Regions from separate parts of the Slackia sp. CM382 genome, predicted to be linked through region 1. Evidence: predicted binding sites of a transcription regulator. Region 1 holds the regulator's gene; the other holds the start of a gene.
The links. Region 1 encodes LexA, which represses DNA repair genes until DNA is damaged. Its sites were predicted from a motif close to CNAACANNTGTTNG; they were not measured.
Positions count from the first base shown of each region.

Region 2: a site for LexA is predicted at 2,559-2,572, ahead of HMPREF1155_RS00435 (replication-associated recombination protein A). Genes of this name have one in related genera too.

Region 1 covers NZ_ALNO01000016.1:151,939-162,421, forward strand. Annotated here, with positions in the region: gene miaA (tRNA (adenosine(37)-N6)-dimethylallyltransferase MiaA) at 1-216, shown strand, start outside; gene hflX (GTPase HflX) at 213-1,526, shown strand; gene lexA (transcriptional repressor LexA) at 1,614-2,312, opposite strand; gene HMPREF1155_RS05955 (hypothetical protein) at 2,432-2,752, shown strand; gene HMPREF1155_RS05960 (dicarboxylate/amino acid:cation symporter) at 2,860-4,182, shown strand; gene nrdR (transcriptional regulator NrdR) at 4,407-4,856, shown strand; gene dut (dUTP diphosphatase) at 4,856-5,308, shown strand; gene HMPREF1155_RS05975 (DegV family protein) at 5,418-6,290, opposite strand; gene HMPREF1155_RS05980 (PaaI family thioesterase) at 6,395-6,886, shown strand; gene HMPREF1155_RS05985 (methionyl aminopeptidase) at 6,991-7,875, shown strand; gene ileS (isoleucine--tRNA ligase) at 8,135-10,483, shown strand, end outside.
Region 2 covers NZ_ALNO01000001.1:90,067-100,549, reverse strand. Annotated here, with positions in the region: gene HMPREF1155_RS00440 (DMT family transporter) at 1-980, shown strand, start outside; gene HMPREF1155_RS00435 (replication-associated recombination protein A) at 1,197-2,543, opposite strand; gene HMPREF1155_RS00430 (hypothetical protein) at 3,118-3,567, shown strand; gene HMPREF1155_RS00425 (iron ABC transporter permease) at 3,835-4,863, shown strand; gene HMPREF1155_RS00420 (ABC transporter ATP-binding protein) at 4,863-5,660, shown strand; gene HMPREF1155_RS00415 (ABC transporter substrate-binding protein) at 5,777-6,928, shown strand; gene HMPREF1155_RS00410 (nitrogenase component 1) at 7,086-8,582, shown strand; gene HMPREF1155_RS00405 (nitrogenase component 1) at 8,575-10,134, shown strand; gene HMPREF1155_RS00400 (P-loop NTPase) at 10,321-10,483, shown strand, end outside.

The sequences.
Region 1 (10,483 bases):
TATAAGGAGGTAGCGGCCGCCTTCGATGGAGACTGCACGCTCGCCGAAGCGAGAGAGGCCATCAAGACGGCGTCGCGACGCTACGCGAAACGACAGCGTTCTTGGTGGAGGCGCGACGCGCGCGCACACGTCGTCGATGCGACCGACGCCGATTTCGAGCGAATCCTGGAAGAGGCGCTGCGCTTCTTTGTAGGCGAAGGAGAGGTGAGACCATGAGTTTCGGTATAAGCGACCAGGCTGCCTCTATGGAACAGGCAGAGCGCGCCGTTCTCGTAGGCATAGAGCGCAAAGGCGATCCCGATGCGGCGATGCGGCTCGCATCGACTCTGTCCGAGCTTGAGCGCCTGAGCGAAACGGCGGGTGCCTCCGTTGTCGCGACGACTTCCCAACGGCTCGTATCGCCGAACCCGCGCACCTTCGTCGGAACGGGGAAGGCGGAGGAAATCGCGTCGCTCTGCCTTGCGCATGCCGCCGATGTCGTCATCTTCGACGAAGAGCTCACGCCTGCCCAGCAGGGCAATCTTGAGAAGATCATGCCGCAAAACGTGAAGGTCATCGATCGAACCGCCCTTATCCTCGATATCTTCGCCCTGCATGCGACATCGAAGGAGGGTCGTTTGCAGGTGCGCCTTGCGCAGAACCAGTACCTGCTTCCTCGTCTGAGAGGCATGTGGGCGCATCTGGCGAGCAATCGCATGGGCGGCGGCGTCGGATCCCGCTTCGGCGAGGGCGAAAGCCAGCTCGAAGTCGATCGGCGTCTGGTTCGAAAGAGAATCACGACTATACGCCGGGAGCTCGATCATCTCGCATCGGTCCGTGCCGTGCAGCGTCGTTCGCGCCGCTTGTCGGGCGTGTTCCGCATCGCGGAAGCCGGCTATACCAATGCAGGGAAGTCAAGCCTGATAAACGCATTGACCGGTGCGGACGTCCTGAGCTACGACAAGCTTTTCGCGACGCTCGACTCGACGACCAGGCGGCTCTCGCTTCCCGAAGGCCGTGACGCGACCATAACCGACACCGTGGGCTTCATACAGAAGCTTCCGACGAACCTGATCGAAGCGTTTCGAAGCACGTTGGACGAGATCTCAGAGGCCGATCTGATCCTCCATGTCGTCGACGCGTCGTCGCCCCGGCGCGATGCCCAGGCGAAGGCGGTCGTGGAAACGCTCGGGCTTATCGGAGCGCAGGATATCCCCTGCATGGTCGTATGCAACAAGGTCGATCTGCTCGGTGGCGAGGAACGTGCCGAACTCATTCGTCAGCATTCGGACGCATGCCTCGTTTCCGCTCGGACGGGAGAGGGGATGGACGCGCTTAGAGCGGCGATCGTCGAGCGCATCGCCGCATATGAGGTCCCGGTCGTTTTGTCCGTGCCGTTCGATCGCGGGGATGCGGTATCGCGCGTCCATAGCGAATGCACCGTTTTGGAAGAGTCGTACGACGAGCGCGGAACGACCGTCGTCGCGCGCATCCCCTCCGGGCTTCTTGAGGCATATGCGCCATTCATCGTGCGAGACGACGATTGAAACGGAGAAGGCCCGACTCGGCTGCATAAACCGGGTCGGGCATGATCGGACGCATCGAGGTAGATGGAGCCGCATTCGTTTGAGGAGCTACATTCGCCTGAACAGCGCCACGACTTTGCCTGCGATGGATACGTCGTCGCGTACGATGATGGGTTCCATGGTCGAGTTCTCGGGCTGCAGGCGGATATGATCGCGTTCGCGGTAGTAGGTCTTGACCGTCGCCCCGTCGTCGATGATGGCGACCACGATATCTCCGTTGCGTGCCGTGGGCTGCTCCTGCACGACCACGAAGTCTCCGTCGTTGATGCCGATCTCTATCATGGATTCGCCGCGCACCTGCAAAAGGAACGAACTGCCGTCCCCGACGATCTCCGTAGGCAGGGGAATGGTTTCGGTGATGTTCTGTTCCGCTAGAATGGGTTGGCCTGCCGCCACGTTTCCCACGACGGGCAGCGTGACGATGTTCGAGAACCCGCCCGTCCCGACGGATCCGAAACCGGAATCCGTTTCATGGATGGGAGCCGGCTGGCCAGGCTGCATCAGGTCCTCCTCATGGAGAACGGTCATGCATCGCGACTTGAGGGGATCGCGATGGATATATCCCTTCGTTTCGAGGTTGGCGAGGTGCACGTGCACGGTTGAAGGGGAGGAGAGTTCGAGGCCGCGGGCGATATCCCTGATCGTAGGCGCAATGCCATGCTCTTTCATGGAGGATACGATGAAATCGTAGACCTCCTGCTGTTTTTTGGTCAGCTTTTCGCGGGGCGTCTGCGTCGAGGAATCCATGGTGTCCTTTCCGATACGAACATTTGTACCAAAAATCTGTTGACATGAACCTTTGTTCGATTAATATTATACACGAACAAAAGTTCGATGCAAGAACGCGATTCGTATCGGAGGCCAAGATGACACGCGAGAACGTCTTCACCTATATCGAAGGAACCGCCGCCCTGAAGATGCAAGAGGGCGCATCCGATCGCACGGCCCGCATCGTCTCCTTCGACTCGATCGCCCAGAGCCGTTCCGTTGCGGAAAAACCTGCCGTCGCGCCTTCATTCCTTTCCGACCTGAAGGTCGCGGTCGAAGCGCTCGGCTTCGAAGACATCAAGCGCGATATGAGGCACGGGTCGCTTGCGGGGAAGGGTCTTCCGGAACCGCTTTCTCCCAAGGCGTATGCATTCTGCGCCGTCGCATTCGCGGTCACGGTCCTCGCCATCGTGCTCTGATGCGGCCGATTGCCCCTCGATAGGATATATTCTGCCGTTTACCTATTCCCTTTCCCGCCATTGCCTGTACCATATCGAAAGTTTCTGTTTTGAAGGAAAGGGGAACCATGTCTGAGAAAGGCACCTCGGATGTCCGCGAGCTTCTCGACGAAGCCGAGAGGGACATCAAGGATATTGCGAAGGAAAACGGCAAGAAGCCTTGGTATAAGCGTCTCTCGCTGACAACCTGGATCTTCATCGCTCTCGTGCTAGGTGTGATGTGCGGGCTCCTTCTGCAAGGCAATCCGGGATTTGCGGATACGTATATCAAGCCTATCGGCACCATCTTCCTGAACCTCATCAAGATGATCGTCGTTCCGCTCGTCATCGTCTCCATGATGGCAGGCGTCATCTCTCTGAAGGACATCAAGCGTATCGGCGCCATCGGCGGCAAGACCATCGTGTTCTATCTTTTCACCACGGGCTTCGCGGTGTGCATCGGCCTTCTTTTCGCCAATGTCATGCATGTCGGCGGAGGCTACACCCTTGCTTCGACGCAGCTTGAATACGAGGCGAAGGAAGCCCCTTCGTTCATCGACACCCTCGTGAACATCTTCCCGTCGAACTTCGTGCAGCCTATGGCGGACGCCACGATGCTCCAGATCATCGTCATCGCTTTGATCTTCGGTTTCGGCATCATCGCCGCCGGTAAGAAAGGGGCTATCGTCGCCGATTTCGTGAACGGCATGAATGCGGTCTGCATCAAGGTCATGCACGGCATCATCATGTTCGCGCCTTTCGGCGTCTTCGGCCTCATCACGCCGGTTATCGCCAATAACGGCCCCGATGTTCTCCTTCCGCTGCTGTGGCTCATCATCGTCGGGTACGTCGCCATGATCGTCCATCTGGTGGTCGTCTACTCCGGTTTGCTTCGCGCCATCGCCAAGATGGGTCCCCTGAAGTTCTTCAAGGGCATCGCCCCGGCGCTCCTGTTCGCGTTCTCTTCCGCAAGCTCCGTGGGCACCCTGCCGGTCAACATGGAATGCACGAAGAAGATGGGGGCCTCTGACGAGATGGTCAGCTTCGTTTTGCCCCTCGGCGCGACGATCAACATGGACGGCACGGCGATCTACCAAGGCGTCTGCGCCATGTTCATCGCGCAGGTCTTCGGCATCGATCTGACCATCCAGCAGCAGATCGTCATCGTTCTCACGACCGTGCTCGCCTCCATCGGCACTGCGGGCGTTCCGGGTTCCGGCATGATCATGCTTGCCATGGTCCTGCAGTCCGTGGGATTGCCCGTCGAAGGCATCGCGTTGGTCGCGGGCGTCGATCGCATCCTCGACATGATGCGTACCGCCCTGAACATCTCCGGCGACTCCGTCTGCTGCCTCTGCATGAATTACCTCGAGGAACGTAAACAGCAGCGCAAGGCCGAGGCCGGCGCGTAGCGAATCGCGCATCGACGTTTCATTGCGTCGATTGAAAACGGACGCTCGAATTTCGAACCGCGCCCAGGGAGCCTGAGCTTCGAAGGAATGCTCGAACCCCGGAGGCGCGGTTCAACCGGAGGGTGTCCGTTTTCCGTATATGCGGACATGCGGGCGCATCGTGTCGTATCATGGCGCAGAACGCGCGCCGTGTGCTGCGGCGGCACCTAATAGAAAGGCATCCTATGCGCTGTCCTGCCTGCGGGCATCCCGAATCCAAGGTCGTCGACTCCCGTCCTTCCGACGAGTTCAATTCCATTCGCCGTCGTCGCGAATGCTTGAAGTGCGGCAATCGTTTCACGACATACGAACGGCTGGGTGACAATCCCCTCATCGTCGTGAAGGCCGACGGCTCGAGCCAGGTGTTCAACCGCGAGAAGCTCTATCGCGGCATCTCCATCGCCTGCGCGAAGCGTCCGAACATCCCGAATGATAAGAAGACCGAGATCATCGATGCGATCGAAACGGCGTTGCGCAATTCCGGCCGTGCCGAGATCAATTCGAAGGACCTCGGCGACATGGTGCTCGAACACCTCAAGCCCCTTGACGACGTTGCCTACATCCGTTTCGCAAGCGTGTACAAAGATTTCCAAAGCATCGAGGAATTCCAGGACGCTCTGAAGGGATTGAAGTGATGCAGACGTTAGAAACCCTTGAAGTACCTATTGCGAGGCTTTCCGACGACGCGGTTCTGCCTGCGTACGCGTATGAGGCGGACGCAGGGGTCGATCTGCGCGCCACGGCCTTTGCGACCCTTGCCCCGTTCGAGCGGGCGCTCATTCCGACCAGCCTTGCCGTCGCGATCCCCGAAGGATACGCGGGTCTCGTCATTCCGCGCAGCGGCCTTGCCATCAAGCACGGCATCTCGATCGTGAATGCGCCGGGACTCGTAGACAGCCATTATCGCGGCGAGCTCAAGGTCGTTCTCGCCAACCTCGACCCTCGCGAACCCTTCGTCATCGAACCAGGGGATCGAATCGCGCAGCTCGTCATCTCGAAGGTCGAGCACGTGCAGTGGGTCGCCGTCGACGCCCTTGACGAAACCGACCGTGGAATGGGCGGTTTCGGGTCAAGCGGCAAAGCCTAGGATTCCGCATCCATCCGACACGCGCTTCGCGTGCAAGAAAAACAAACGGCTTTTCCTGAAGGCGCCGGAATCGGCGGGCATATGCCCAGGTTCCGGCGCCTACGCGTTGTCAGCGTTCGTCGGCGAGGAAGAAGAGCGCGAGCGTCCCCGGACCGGAATGCGCGCCGATGACCGGGTCGATGTAGTTGATGCGTATGTCGGCCGTGCCGAATTCCTTGCGGATGAGATCGGCGAGATAGTTCGCGTCATCGATGCAGTCGCCATGCGTGATGAACACGGTCTGGTCGGCGACAGGCTCACGTGCCGAGCGTTTCATGCGGTCGAGAAGCGCATGGATGGATTTCTTGCGCCCGCGCACCTTTTCGAGGGGAATGAGGTGTCCCTCGTCGTCGACATGCATCACCGGCTTGATGTTGAGCAGAGTGCCCGCCCAGGCATTGGTGCGGCTGACGCGCCCGCCGCGGAACAGGAACATGAGGTCGTCGACCGTGAACCAGTGGGCGAGCCGGAGGCGGTTGTCGTGCAGCCATTGCAAAACCTCGTCGATGCCGGCTCCCTGTGCGCGCATCGTGGCGGCGTAATAGACAAGAAGCCCTTCGCCGCCCGATGCCGCGTACGTATCGATATGGCGGACGGTGCGCTCGGGGTAATCGGGCGCCAGGGAATCGAGCAGGGCGGCGACGGCTGCATACGTGCCGGAAAGCCCGCTTGAAAAACCGATGTAGATCAGGTCTTGTCCGGCTTCGAGGATGGCCCGCAGCTGCGCCTCGGCCTCTCCGAGATTCGGAAGCGATGTGGTGAAGACGGTTCCTTCGCGCATCATCGCATAGAATTCCTGCAGGTCGACATGCGCGCCCTTCAGATAGCTCCGGTATTCCTCGTCGCCTGCGATGAAGCGCAGCGGAAGGATCTCAAGCGAGAACTCATCGATGGTCTGCTCGGTCAGGTTGCAGGATGAGTCGGTCACGATCGTGTAGTCCATTGGGTTCTCCTCCTCGTATGGTTTGGAAGAGTATACGACTTTTGGCGAGGGCTATAATGTCTGGCCGAACACGCATGCAGGCACGCGCAAGGAGTCGTCCGCCCATGAAATTGAATCCCGCTTTCGTCGACCGCGTGGTCGCATACCTCTCCCAGGTCCCCCTGGTGGTCCGCCACCGCATCTCCGATATCGAACTGCACGAGGACGGGTGCCGCTTCACGGCTGAGATCACCGAAGAGGACTTGAATCCGTTCCATTCGGTCGACGGGGGCATCTACGCGTTTCTGCTCGACAACGTCACCGGCTTCGCGACGTTCTGCCGATACCCGGCCGATTACGGGACATCCACCCTCGATCTTCAGGCGACCTATGCACGTCCGTTCAAAACCGGGAAGGTGGTCTGCGAGGCGCATATCATCAAGGCCGGACGTTCCGTATGCATGGTGCGCGGGGATGTCGAAGACGAAGACGGCACGGTCCTGGCCTACGCGACATCCAACCTCTTCGTCGGGCGCGGCCTGCAGCTCATGGACGACGCCGTCAAAGCAGCCGGATTCCCTGCGCTACCTGATAAATTCATCGATGACGAATGCTAGGGCTGTCGCGATGATGTAGCCTTAGCTAACTTTACCCATCGCGTCGCACGGCCGCGCCCAAGAGTCGTATGGTGTGACGAAAACGACGAGGAAGGATCTCAAATATGTTCGACGAACTCCCCGTTCCGGGGCGCAACGACGCATGCTGGTGCGGAAGCGGCAGGAAATACAAGAAATGCCATATGTCCAACGATGAGAGGCTCGAGGAACTGTACTACCAGGGCCTCGAGGTACCGAGCCGCGCCATGTTGAAGACGGCGCGGGATATCGAAGGGATCAAGCGCAGCGCCGAGGTGAACATCGGCGTGCTGGATTACGTGGCCGAGCATATCGGGCCGGGCGTCACGACCGAACAGATCGACCGCTGGGTGCATGACTACACGGTCGAACACGGGGCCGTTCCCGCGCCCCTCGATTACGAAGGCTATCCCAAGAGCGTCTGCACCTCGGTCAACGATGTCGTCTGCCACGGCATCCCGTCCGAAGACGAAGTGCTCGAAGAAGGCGATATCGTCAACGTCGACTGCTCCACGATCCTCGACGGCTATTTTTCCGACTCGTCTCGCATGTTCTGCATCGGGAAGGTATCGGATGAGGCGCAACGTCTGGTCGATGTCACCAAGGCCGCCGTCGAAGCGGGCATCGCCGCGGTGAAGCCCTGGTGCCGCCTCGGCGACGTGAGCGCCGCGGTCAACCGCGTGGCGACCGATGCGGGCTATACGGTCGTGCGCGAATTCGGCGGGCACGGCATCGGGCTCGAGTTCCACGAGGACCCGTTCGTGAGCTTCGTCGAGCCGGCGGATACGGGCATCGTGCTCGCTCCCGGCATGTGCTTCACGATCGAACCCATGGTCAATCTCGGCGCTCAGGAGATCGATATGACCGATCCGAACGGCTGGACGGTCCGTACGGCCGATGGCAGCTTGACGGCGCAATGGGAGGTCCAGCTCGTCGTCACCGAATCAGGCATCGAGCTTTTGTCCTGGTAGCATTCTCATGCGCAGACGCCCCTTCGCATGGATCGTGCGGCGAAGGGGCGCTTTCACGATTCACCCGTCGCACGCATCGCGCGGGCAGCACGGGTGGATGTTCACGTCCTCTTCCTGTCCTTCGAGGCTCGCCGTGCGTCCGGCATGTCGCGTGTATGCGTTTTCCACGATGCGGACGGGCGCGCGATGCCTCAGGCCCTCGGTTCCCTATAATTGTGAAACTTGCGTATCAATAGGCACTGAAAGGTCGGAGTACACGATGGGAAACGATTACCGCTCTACGATGAACCTGCCCAAGACCGATTTCGCCATGCGCGCGAATCTGGCCGAGAACGAGCCGAAAAGGCTCAAGAAGTGGGCGGACGAGGATCTGTACCACCGGATCCTCGAGCGTAACCGCGACGGCGAGCCGTTCGTCTTGCATGACGGCCCCCCGTACGCCAACGGTCCCATCCACATCGGCCACGCCTTCAACAAGATCCTCAAGGACTTCGTCGTGAAGTCCCATGCCCAGCGCGGCTATTTCACGCCGTACGTGCCCGGTTGGGACTGCCACGGCCAGCCGATCGAGCATGAGGTGGAAAAGAAGCTCGGCACCGAGAAGATGTCCCAGCTCCCGCAGGCGACCGTGCGCCGTCTGTGCCGCGAATGGGCGGAGAAGTTCGTCGACGTGCAGCGCGAGGGCTTCAAACGCCTCGGCGTGAACGGCGAGTGGGATCGTCCGTACCTGACGTTCCAGCCCACGTTCGAGTCGGCGAACGTCGAGGTCTTCAAGAAGATGTACCTGTCCGGCGCCGTCTATCGCGGACGCAAGCCCATCCATTGGTGCAAACGTTGCCACACCGCGCTCGCCGAGGCCGAGATCGAGTACGGCATGGAGACGTCGCCTTCGATCTACGTCGCCTTCAAGCTCGACAATATACCGCAGGTCTTCGCCGATGCCGGCGTCGACCTCGCGCGTGCCTACGTCCTGATCTGGACCACCACGCCGTGGACGCTCCCTGCGAACACCGCGGTGTCCTTCGGTCCCGATATCGATTACTGCTTCGTCGAGGCGAACGGCGCCTTCATGCTCTTCGCGCGCGAGATGGTCGACCAGGTCGCCGAAGCGGTCGGCTGGGATTCCTATCGCATCGTCGAAGCCGACGGCGAGTCCGTCACGATGAAGGGCGACGCCTTCGGGGGCATCACGTACAAGACGCCGATCCTCGACGAGGTCGAAGGCCGCATCATCTGGGGCACGCATGTCACGCTCGAGTCGGGCACCGGAGCGGTTCACACCGCGCCCGGCCACGGCGTCGACGACTACAAGGTCTGCGAACGCTTCGGCGTTCCTATGATCATGCCCGTCGACGACGACGGCCGTTTCATGGACATCGTGCCGGAATTCGCCGGCATGGACACCGACGAGGCGAATCCCCGCATCATCGAATGGCTCCGCGCGCGCGGCACGCTCGTCGGGTTCAAGGAGATCGAGCACAGCTATCCGCATTGCTGGCGCTGCCATGAACCGATCATCTTCCGCGCGACCGACCAGTGGTTCGTCTCCATGGACGAGACGGGTCTGCGTGAGCGTGCGCTCGAAGAAATCCATGAGAACGTCCGGTGGGTGCCCGAATGGGGCCAGAACCGCATCGGCGCCATGGTTGCCGACCGTCCTGACTGGTGCATCTCGCGCCAGCGTAGCTGGGGCGTGCCGATTCCCGTGTTCAAGTGCGCGTCCTGCGGCGAGATCGTCGCGGACGCCTCGACGTTCGATGCGGTGATCGATCTGTTCAACACCGAGGGCGCCGATGCCTGGTTCACGCGCGATCCCTCCGAATACCTTCCCGCAGGGACCTGCTGCCCGAAGTGCGGCGGCACCGACCTGCGCCCCGAGAAGGACATTCTCGACGTGTGGTGGGAATCCGGCGTCAGCCACGTGGGCGTGCTCAAGCACCGTGCCGACGAGGATCGTCTGCATTGGCCGGCGGATCTGTATCTCGAAGGTTCGGACCAGCATCGCGGATGGTTCCAAAGCTCGCTGCTCTGCGGCGTGGGCGCCTACGGCTCGGCACCGTACAAGGCGGTCATGTGCTGCGGCTTCACGGTCGACGAGCATGGCGAGAAGATGTCGAAGTCCAAGGGCAACGGCATCGATCCCAAAGAGGTCACCGACACATACGGCGCCGATGTCCTGCGCCTGTGGGTCTCCTCGACCGACTACTCGGTGGATGTCTCCATCGGAGACACCATCCTCAAGCGCACCTCCGACGCATATCGTCGTTTCCGCAACACCTTCCGCTTCCTGCTCGCGAACCTCGACGGCTTCGACGATGCGACCGATGCCGTCGAGCTTGCCGATATGGATCCGATCGATGTCTGGGCGATGCTGCGCTTGTCCGATGTGCTCGCCGAGGTCGGCCGCGCCTACGACGAATATCATTTCCACCAGGTTTTCCGCACGCTTTACGACTATGTCGTCACCGACCTTTCGGCCGTGTACATGGATGTCGTGAAGGACCGCCTCTATTCCGAGGCTCCGGATTCCCGCGCACGGCGCAGCGTGCAGACGGTGCTCATGAACATCCTCGAGGTGCTCGTCCGCATCATGAGCCCCATCCTGTCC
Region 2 (10,483 bases), on a different contig from region 1:
CAACGCTCGTAGGGGCGGCGCTCTGGGGATTCTCGGGCACATGCTCGCAGTTCCTGCTGGAGAGCTATGCCATATCGAGCTTGTTCATCACGATGGTTCGCATGTTGGGCGCGGGTGTTCTGTTCCTGGCGGTTATCGCGGTTCGTTATCGTGCGCAGGCGCGGGGGATGCTGGCCGACCGCCATGCGCGACGGCGCCTTCTGCTCTTCGGCATCGCGGGCCTATATCTTTGCCAGCTCACCTACGTGATCGCCATCGGATATACGAATGCAGGCACGGCGACGGTCATGCAGAGCCTCAATATCGTCATGATCATGATCGCGAGCTGCATGCTTGCGAGGCGCCTTCCTCGAAGGCCCGAGGTGGCAGGGCTTGTGCTGGCGATCGTCGCGACCGCAGTCATCGCCACGCAGGGCGACCTTGGGACGCTGTCGCTTTCAGGTGCGGCGTTGTTCTGGGGTTTCGCCACTGCGGCGACGGCCGCTGCATATTCTATGCTGTCGACGCCTTTGAGCTGTAGGTGGGGAAGCTTCGTCACGACGGGGTTGGGCATGTTCGCGGGCGGCGTCGCCGGCGCTGCGGTGTGGATAGCGGCCTTCTTCGTCCCTGGGATCGATACCGTCGCAAGCGCGGGCAACGCCATGGGAACCGCGCTCATCTCGCAGCTCGACGTTGCAGGCGTCGCGGTACTTGCGGTCATCGTCGTCGTCGGAACCTTCGCGGCGTTCTTCCTGTACCTGCACGGTATAGCTCTGGTGGGAGCGGTGCAGGGAAGCCAGCTGGGAGCCATCGAGCCCGTAAGCGCCACTGTGTGCTCGGCCGTGCTCGTGGGAACGTCGTTTTCGTCGTGGGATTGGATCGGCCTTGCGCTTATGGTAGGCACTATCCTGCTCGTGGCGGCGGGGAAGGGCGACGTGTCTAAGATCGATGCGCCCGAGCCCGCTATCTCTGCGGGAGAATACGGGTCCGACGAAGCATAGCGGGATTGCCGGGCTGGCTGCGTGCGATCACTCACCTTCATCGTTCCAGTCGGAAGACGGCATTGCGACGCCCTCGGCATTCAACTCAGCATGGTAGGCCTTGGCAGAGAGCGCTTCATACGAAGGTTTTCCACGTGCAGGTCGAACGGCGGTTAACTGCAACATAATAGATGCTTTCGGCATCGGTAAGATACCGAAAGCATTTCCTTGCGCGCTTTATTCCTCCGACGCATGCCCACGCCATGCCTTCACCTGTTCGAGACGTTCCTTGAGCCAGGATTCCCGTCCCTCTTCGGTAGGTTGGTAGTATGTGCGGCCCGCAAGCGAATCGGGCAGGCATCGCATGCCGGCGGCCACCTTGTGCTCTTCATGATGGGCAAGCTTGTACCCCTTGCCGTAGCCGAGGTCTTTCATAAGGCGCGTCGGCGCGTTGCGGATGACGAGCGGGACCGGCTCGGCCATGGTGGTCAGAGCATCCTTTTTGGCATGCTCGTAGGCGATATAGCTGCTGTTTGATTTTGGCGCGAGGGACAGGTAGATGACGGCTTCCGACAGATGCACGCTGCATTCGGGCATGCCTATGAAGTGGCAGGCGTGGAAAGCGTTCACGGCGACGTTGAGGGCGTTCGTGTCGGCGAGCCCGATGTCTTCCGCGGCGAAGCGCGTGATGCGTCGCGCGATGTAGAGCGGGTCTTCGCCGCTTTCGAGCATGCGCGCAAGCCAGTAGACGGCGGCATCCGGGTCGGAATTCCGCATGGATTTGTGCAGCGCCGAGATAATGTTGTAGTGCTCGTCGCCATCCTTGTCATAAAGAAGCCGTCTGTTCGACGTGCATTGCGCAACGGTATCGGACGTGACCGCGATGATGCCGTCCTGCTCGTCGCCGTTGAGGGTCGCCATTTCCAGCGTGGACAGCGCGCTGCGGGCATCGCCGTTGGAGAAGAGGGCGATTGCGTGCAGCAGGTCGTCTTCGATGCGCACATCGGCGTCGCCGAATCCACGCTCATCGGAAAGTGCCCGCTCGAGAAGCTTGACGACATCGTTTTCAGTGAGCGCCTTGAGCACGAACACCTTGCAGCGCGACAGGAGCGCTCCGTTCACCTCGAACGAAGGGTTTTCCGTCGTGGCGCCGATGAGCGTTATGGCGCCCTTTTCCACGAAGGGGAGGAAGGCGTCCTGCTGGGCCTTGTTGAAGCGATGGATCTCATCCACGAAGACGATCGTACGCCTTCCCAGGCCGCGATGCGCGTCCGCTTCCTGCATGATTGTGCGTATTTCTTTAATGCCGCTGGTCACGGCTGAAAAATCTATGAACCGGGCTTCGGTCTGATCTGCGACGACTCGGGCGATCGTGGTTTTGCCGACACCGGGAGGCCCCCAGAAGATCATGGAGGATACCTGGTCGGATTCGATGATGCGCCTCAGCACCTTGCCAGGGCCGATCAGATGCTGCTGTCCGACGACCTCATCGAGCGAGCGCGGGCGCAGTCGTGCGGCGAGCGGGCGTGTCGCATCGACCTGTGCGTCGAAAAGGGAGTCCTGTTCGGCGGGAGAGGGTTTCATGGCATTTCCTTAATACGAACGAATGTACGTATTATAGCATGCCGTGGAATGCAGGACGTTCGAGGGCCGGTCAACGTTCCTTTGACTTCTGGCCTATATGTCGCCGGCGTCGATCAGGGAAGCTCGTATTGCGTTCCGTATTATTCCAATCCCGGCTCGTCGGTCGGCTTGGCTGTCGGTTCAGGCGTGTATGTCGCGAAGGAGATTCTCGGGAACTAATCGGGCGGATCGTGGCGGCTTCGGCTGTGTAGCGAATGCTGCGTATGTGCAATGAAGGGAACGGCTGTCGTCTGTGCGCTGCGCATACGACGGCCGTTCGTCTTTGAACGAACCGATCGGTCGCGATTCGGTTGGTTCAGAGTCATCGGCCTCATGCTGTTCTCATGCCCTTGGACGGTCTTTGCAGGATCTCTCGTCTCCAGTCGCAGGATCGTCGCGTTGCCATTCGGGCGTACTGGCGATCCTGCTTCCCGATTAACCGGCGAGCGGCTGGAGAAAGTGCTCAAGAAGGCGTATGTTCGATGTGAGGGATGCAAAGGAGTTTTGACCGAGGGTTCCGAAGGGAGAGACGATCATGAGCAGTCCTATCGACTATTGGAACGAGAGCACGAACGCCGCGAAGGGCAAACCCTCCAAGCTGGCATTGATTGCGTCGTATCTGGTCATCTGGATCGCAGCGATCGTCGTGTTCTGGGCCTTCGCCATAACGTACGCCGAAGGCGCTATGGGGTACTCGCTCGTGTTCTTCTGGATCATCCTCCCGGCGACCACCTTGGTCGTCTCGTTCCTGATCGGCAGGAACGACTATTGGGGAAGAGGGAAATGGGTTTTCAGCATCGGATTCGGCGTCATGTACATGCTCGCGGAGTACGCCACGTTCAGCATGGCGAACAATCTCGCGTTCGGCAAGGTGAACATGCCGGAGGCTTCCATGGTGCCTGCGGGTGCCGCGATCTCTCTGGTCGGCATGGCGCTCGGGTATCTGGTCTTCGCTATCAGAAGGAGGAGCCAACGCCGATCATGAGCATGGTCGGAGGATATCTTTAAGCTACGTTCAAGCGAGTCGATCGCTCCGGGCATCCGTCTTGCGCGCGAACAGATGATCGGCTGCGACAGCCTTATGGTGAAGCATGCGCTGATCGAATTCGGCTCACTCTCCACCCGTTTTCCTGCACGTCCTATGCATCGCATCATCGACCATGCTATATTTGCGTGAACATACTATTCTCAATAAAGGATAGTAACCAATGGACGGCAGATGGGACGTATCACCCGCGCAACGAGGTGCGTAGTGAAGAAGAGAAGCCGACTTGTCTATGGGAGCACGCTTGTCGTGCTGTCTGCCATCCTCGTCGCCGTTGCGCTGTACTCGTTCACGCTCGGCCATTACGACATGACGGTCGGCGAGGTCCTCCAGGTGACGTCGAATCAGCTCTTCGGCACCTCCTACGACGTGGCACCGGCCATCGTCACGGTCATCACACAGGTCCGGTTTCCCCGCATCATCGGCGCCATCGTCATCGGGGCCGCGCTCTCGTTGGCGGGCGCGAGCTTTCAAGGGCTGTTCAAGAACCCGATGGTCTCGCCCGATCTGCTCGGCGCGTCGGCCGGCGCCGGGTGCGGCGCATGCTACGCGCTTCTGCTCGGCCTCAACGCGTTCTTCGTGCAGGCCTCGGCCTTCGCCGTCGGCATCGTCGCGGTCATGCTCACCTACGCGGTGGGCAAGACGGTCAGTCGCGGCAACGACATGACGCTCAGCCTCGTTCTTTCCGGCATGGTGGTCTCGGCTTTGTTCCAGGCGTTCATATCCATCACGAAATATGTCGCGGATCCCGACGATACCCTGCCTTCGATCACCTATTGGCTGATGGGCGGGCTTTCGGGCACCAAACCCGACGACCTGCCCATGCTGGTCGTTCCCTTCCTGATCGGCGTCGTTCCCATGTTGCTGCTTCGCTATCAGGTCAACGTCCTCTCGTTCGGCGACGAGGAAGCTCGGGCGCTCGGCGTGAATACGGCGTTCATCAGAGCGTTGTTCATCGGTTGCGCGACGTTGATCACGGCCGCCTCCGTCGCTGCGGCGGGGATGGTCGGCTGGGTGGGCCTTGTCATCCCGCATCTTTCCCGCATGATCGTCGGGCCCAACTACCGGCAGCTGCTCCCGGCGTCCCTGCTGATCGGTGCGATTTTCCTGCTCGTGATCGACGATGTATGCCGCTGCCTGCTTTCCCTGGAAATTCCCCTTTCGGTCGCGACCGCGATCATCGGCGCCCCGTTCTTCATCTATCTGCTGATCAAGGGAAAAAGGACGTGGGCCTGATGGAGCTCGAGGTTCGCAATCTGTCGGTAGGTTACGCTCGAGAGCCTATCCTCGAAGGCATCTCGTTTTCCGTGTCCGGGGGAGAAACGCTCTGTCTGCTCGGCCCGAACGGCGTCGGCAAGACCACGCTCTTTCGCGGCATGCTGGGATTTCTCAAGCCGCTCGCCGGGTCGATCTCGATAGACGGCCGCGATATGGGTGCCATGACGGTGCGCGAGATCGCGCGGCAGGTAGGATACGTTCCTCAAAGCCACACTCCGCCGTTCGCCTATTCGGTGATCGATGTCGTGACTATGGGGCGCGTGGCCCGCATAGGCGCCATGGCCTCGCCGTCCGCAACGGACACGGCATATGCCCGCTCGTGTCTCGAGCATCTCGGAATAGATTTCTTAGCCGACAAGCTCTACACCCGGATTTCCGGAGGCGAACGGCAAATGGTGCTGATCGCCCGCGCCCTCGCGCAGCAGCCGAGCATCCTGATCATGGACGAACCCACGGCAAGCCTCGATTACGGGAACCAGGTGAAGGTTCTCAGGCAGATCTCCCGTCTTACCGACGAAGGCCTTGCCGTCGTCATGACGTCGCATTTTCCCGACCATGCCTTTCTCGCGTCGAGCAAAGTAGGGCTGATCACCCGCAAGAACGTGACGTTCGGCGCGCCCGACGACGTGGTGACCGAGCGATCGCTGCGCGAAACGTACGGCGTGGATGTGCGGATCATCGAAGAAAACCTCGACGACATCGGTCTTCTGAAAAGCTGCGTGCCCGTCGTCCGTTACCGGAACGATCCGGCTTGAACGGACGATCGCGTTCATTAAGGGATATCGGCCGAAACGGCGGCCTGTCCGAAGGCGCTTCGGGAGAGGAGCGAAAGGAAGGGAAAGGAAGGGAAAGGAAGGGAAAGGAAAGGACGATGAAGAGAAAAGGATTGACAGCGGCGGTTCTCGCGCTCATGTTGGCGCTCGGCATGCTGACGGGATGTGCGAACTCCGCTGCAAGCGATTCAGATCAGGCGCCTAGCGGGCAGCAAGGCGCATCGACCGCGCACGCGACGGAGCGCACCATCACGGACATGGCGGGACGCGAAGTCACCATTCCGACCGAAGTCAAGGGCGTGTACTGCGCGGTGCCGACAGGGGAGGCGACAGTCGCAACCCTTGCTCCGGACAAGCTGATCGGCTGGGTGAACGAGCCGTCCGAGGAGGCTCTGCGATACCTTCCGGAGAACTTCGCCAAGCTGCCCGTGGTCGGCGGCTGGATGGGCCAGAACGTGACCGCCAACATCGAAGACATCATTGCTCTTGATCCCGATGTGATCATCTACATGGGATCCGGCAAGTCCATCGGTTCGGACACCAGCATTCCCGACGATATCCAGACGCAGACCGGCATTCCTGTCGTGGTCGTCTCCAGCGACCTCGCCGATACGGCGACCGTGTATCGTCAGCTGGGCGATTGGCTTGACGAGGTCGACCGCGGCGAACAGCTGGCATCCTACTACGAGAAGCATTTCGCCGACATCACCTCCAAGCTCGACGCCGTTCCCGCATCCGAGCATCCGACGGTCTATTATGCCGAGAACACGGACGGTCTGGCCACCGACCCCGAAGGTTCGAGTCATACCGAGGTGCTTTCCTACGTGCACGTCATCAATGTCGCCGATGTCGAGATGAAGAAAGGCCAGGGTCGCACCGAAGTATCCATCGAGCAGGTCATCGAGTGGAATCCTCAGATCATCCTGTGCCATTCGGGGTTCGTCCTTGCCGACGATATCGTGTCGAACCCGCAATGGGCAGACATTCAGGCGGTGCAGAACGGGCGCGTCTACAATACGCCGGCGCAGCCTTTCAACTGGTTCGACCGCCCGCCGAATGCGATGCGCCTTCTGGGCATCGAATGGTTCGCCAAGGTGTGCTATCCGGACATCGATGTGGACGTCGACCAAGAGATCTCCGATTTCTTCAAGCTGTTCTACAACGTCGATCTGACCGACGAGCAGCTTGCGGAGCTTACGCAGCAGGAGACGATAAGCTTCACGGGCGCGAAGGCCTCTGCCTCTCGCTAGCTCGATCGCTCGGAGTCTGGGCGGATTGATCGGTTGCGGCCTGCCCGCCACCGTCATCGGTTCTCCCGCTGAAACGATCGGCACCGCCGCGCGCCTTTCGGATATGCGCGGCGGTGCAGGTTCCCATCGACGAAACCCCTGACGAAGGAGGGGGCAGATGATCGATGCTCGAAACGGTCCGAGCGATGGGGCATCGGCCGTCGAACGAAGGCTCATGCCGATTCCCGGCGTGTTCTACGGAGGCGGATGCTGCTACATGGCATGCCGCGGGCTTATGCTCGGCGGAATCAGCGATGTCCTGCTCATCTCGCATGGACCGGTAGGCTGCGCCTATTACGCGGGCATCAGCGGTTACGAAGGTCCCGGTCCGGGCGCAGGTGCGAACGCGAAGGAAGGCGCCGATGCGACGGCGGCATCCGTCGAGGTTCCCGCGTTCGCGGCGCGCACATTCGTCACCTGCATGGATGAGTCGGACATCGTGTTCGGAGGGGAAGAGAAGCTCGCGAACGCCATCGACGAGGCAGCGGCCCGCTACCATCCGGAAGCGATAGCGGTGTGCGCCACCTGTCCGGTCGGCATCATCGGCGACGATATCGAGCAAGTGGCGCGTGATGCCGCCATCCGCCATGGAATCGACGTGCTCGCGCTGTCATGCGAGGGATTCAAACGCGAGCCCGGCTGGCTTATAGGGGGAAGGCGCATATTCGAGGAATGGGTGGGGCGGGAAACGCGCCCGCGCGGACCCTATCCCATCCATTACATGAGCGAATCGGCCCGTTTCGGGAACGGCGTCGCTTCCTCCCTGCTCGAGCAGGTCGGTTACGATGTCGTATGTTCGCTGATGGGCACCACCACCTATGAGGACATCCGTGCAAGCCAGGATGCGCGCCTTATCGTGCTGGATTCGGGCAAGGCGATAGACGCCGTTCCTCAGATGTATGGCGAACGGTATGGAACGGGATTCATGCGCGTGTCGTTCACGGGCCTCGGCAACATCGCGAGATCGCTTCGCGCCATGGCGCGCTCTTTCGGGTCGGAGGAGCTTGATCTCAAGACCGAGCAGGTCATCGCGGCGTCGATGGAGCGCATCGCGCCTGCGCTCGAGAGGGCGCGGGAACGCTACGCCGGACGCATCGCGGTCATATTCGAAGATATCTTCCGGAGCGATGCCTTCGCCACCATGGCTCTTGAACTGGGTATGGATGTGATCATGATCGCTCCTGATTATGCTGCGCAGCACTATACGGACCAAGGATTCTGCATGAACGTCCCCGTCGCGTTGGCCGGAAGGATCGCCTGTTCGGGGTTTCCATCGGGCGAACGCAGAGCGTCGCTTCCGGGCTGCGAGCATGCGTTGCGTCCGGTATCTGCGCGAGATGCGGACTGGGTGCGCGCGACGTTTTCCTCGCGCGAAGTGACCGATACGCTTTCGATATTGAATCCTGATATATGCTTCGCCGGCGTAGAACAGCGGTTCGGCAGGATCCGTACGCCCATGCGCTCCGAGAAGTTCCTTTCCGACGAGCGCGGCACGGACTACGGAGGGTTCGAAGGGTTCATGAGCTTCGCCCGCGATCTGGCGATAGCATCCGAATTGGGGCATTGGCTGGATACGGAACCCTCATGGCTGACGGAGGGCAGGCAAGATGGATGATCCGGCGCGCAGGACAAGCGATGAATGCACGTTCGGCGATAGGCCCGATCGTCGCGATTTGACCATAGACCCCTTGAATCCTTGCATGTCGCTCGGCGCGATGTACGCGGCTTTCGGCATCCATCGAGCGATGCCGCTGTCGCACGGCGCATCAGGATGCGCGCGTTTTCAGCGAATGGAGATCGCGCGGCATTTTCAGCGCGTGCTGCACGTCCCGTCCACGATGCTCGACGATCGGGCGGCGATGTACGGGGGAGAAGACGACGTCCGCGAGGCGGTCGCGAACGTCTTCCGGCTGTACGACCCTGAAACCATCGTGCTGTTCACCACATGCCTTTCTGAAACGATCGGCGACGACATGCAGGGCATCGTCGACAGGCTGGATGTTCCTGAGGGGAAGCATGTGGTTTGGGTTTCGACGCCGAGCTACACCGGTTCGCATCTTGCAGGGTACGGCGCGTGCGTCGCGGCGATGATCGGTCAGTTGGCGCGTTCCTTGCGCCAGGAAGCGCCGCTAGTGCGGCTCGATGCCCATCCTGCGCGGTCGGATGCATGGCCTTCGCAGTCCGAGGTGCATTCCCCATGTTCGGAAACGTGGTCCGATCGGGGCGATGCCGACAGCGGAGGCGTGAATGCGTGCGGGCTGCATGGCGACAGGGCGCTCCTGGTGCCCGGGTGGTGCGATCCGGCGGACGTCGAAGCCATCGAGGAGCTGGTCGCTCCGTTCTTCACAGATACGCTTGTGTTGCCTGATATACGCGACGTGTATGACGTGCGACCCTCGGATGCGGCCGATGTCTACCCTCCGGGAGGGACGCCGCTGCGCAGGATCGAAGAAGTCGCATCGTGCGGATTCGGGTTGTTCGTCGGCATCGAGGCGACCGAAGCGGCGGCGCGTGCCTTCGAAGAAGCGTCGCCGCTTGCCCGTATCGTGCGATCCGCGCTTCCCATAGGCGTCACGGCCTCTGACGCGATCGTGAAGGCGGCCCATGAGATATCGGGACGCGTGGTGCCGGGCCGTATCGCCGAGCAGCGTCGCCGGGCGGTCGAAGCCCTGATGTCGCAGGCCGATCTGCTCTATGGCAAGCGTGCCATGGTGATATGCGATGCTGACGCGGCATGCGGCTTGGCGGGGCTCTTGGTGGATGCGGGAATGGTGCCCGCTTGCGTCGTGGCGGGCGATACCGCCTCCGATTTCGAGGAACGTCTGCAGGGGTGCATCGCCTCTGCGTCGGAGGAGCGAAGCGCCGCAAACGCCTTGCCATGCGCAGTGCTTGCTTCTTCCGATCGGCTCGATGCGGAGGAGTGGCTGGCGGCGCATCCCGTGGATATCATCCTGGGCGACAGCAGGAACAAGCGTTTGGCGGCGCGCGCGGGCGTTCCTTTGGTGAGGGTGGGGTTTCCCAATACGGATCGGCCGCTTTCTTTCATCGATTCGTACATGGGGTATCGTGGGACGATTCGTCTGCTGCGCGACATCGCCGGTGCGCTCATCGAAGCGGAAGAAGCTTCGCTCGAACCGCATGAGCTCCCGATTGCACGCTATTTCTAAGAGAGAGACGTTATGGATAACGCGAACGGGCGGTCCGGCTCCAACTTGCGCCGAGAAATTGACGTGCTACAGGAAATCAACCTGCATCAGGGCAGTGGCCCGCGACCGATATCCGACCCGCGTCAGGATATCGGTTTTCGACGGGGGACCTACCCCCATCAGGGTCGAGTCACCGCACTGCGCCAGGTGGCGTTCTATGGGAAGGGCGGGATCGGCAAATCGACCGTAAGCCAGAACATGGCGGCCGCCCTGGCGTCCGCCGGTCGAAAGGTGATGGTGGTCGGGTGCGATCCGAAAGCCGACTGCACGTCGATGCTTACCGGGGAGTTCTTGAACGATACGGTGCTTG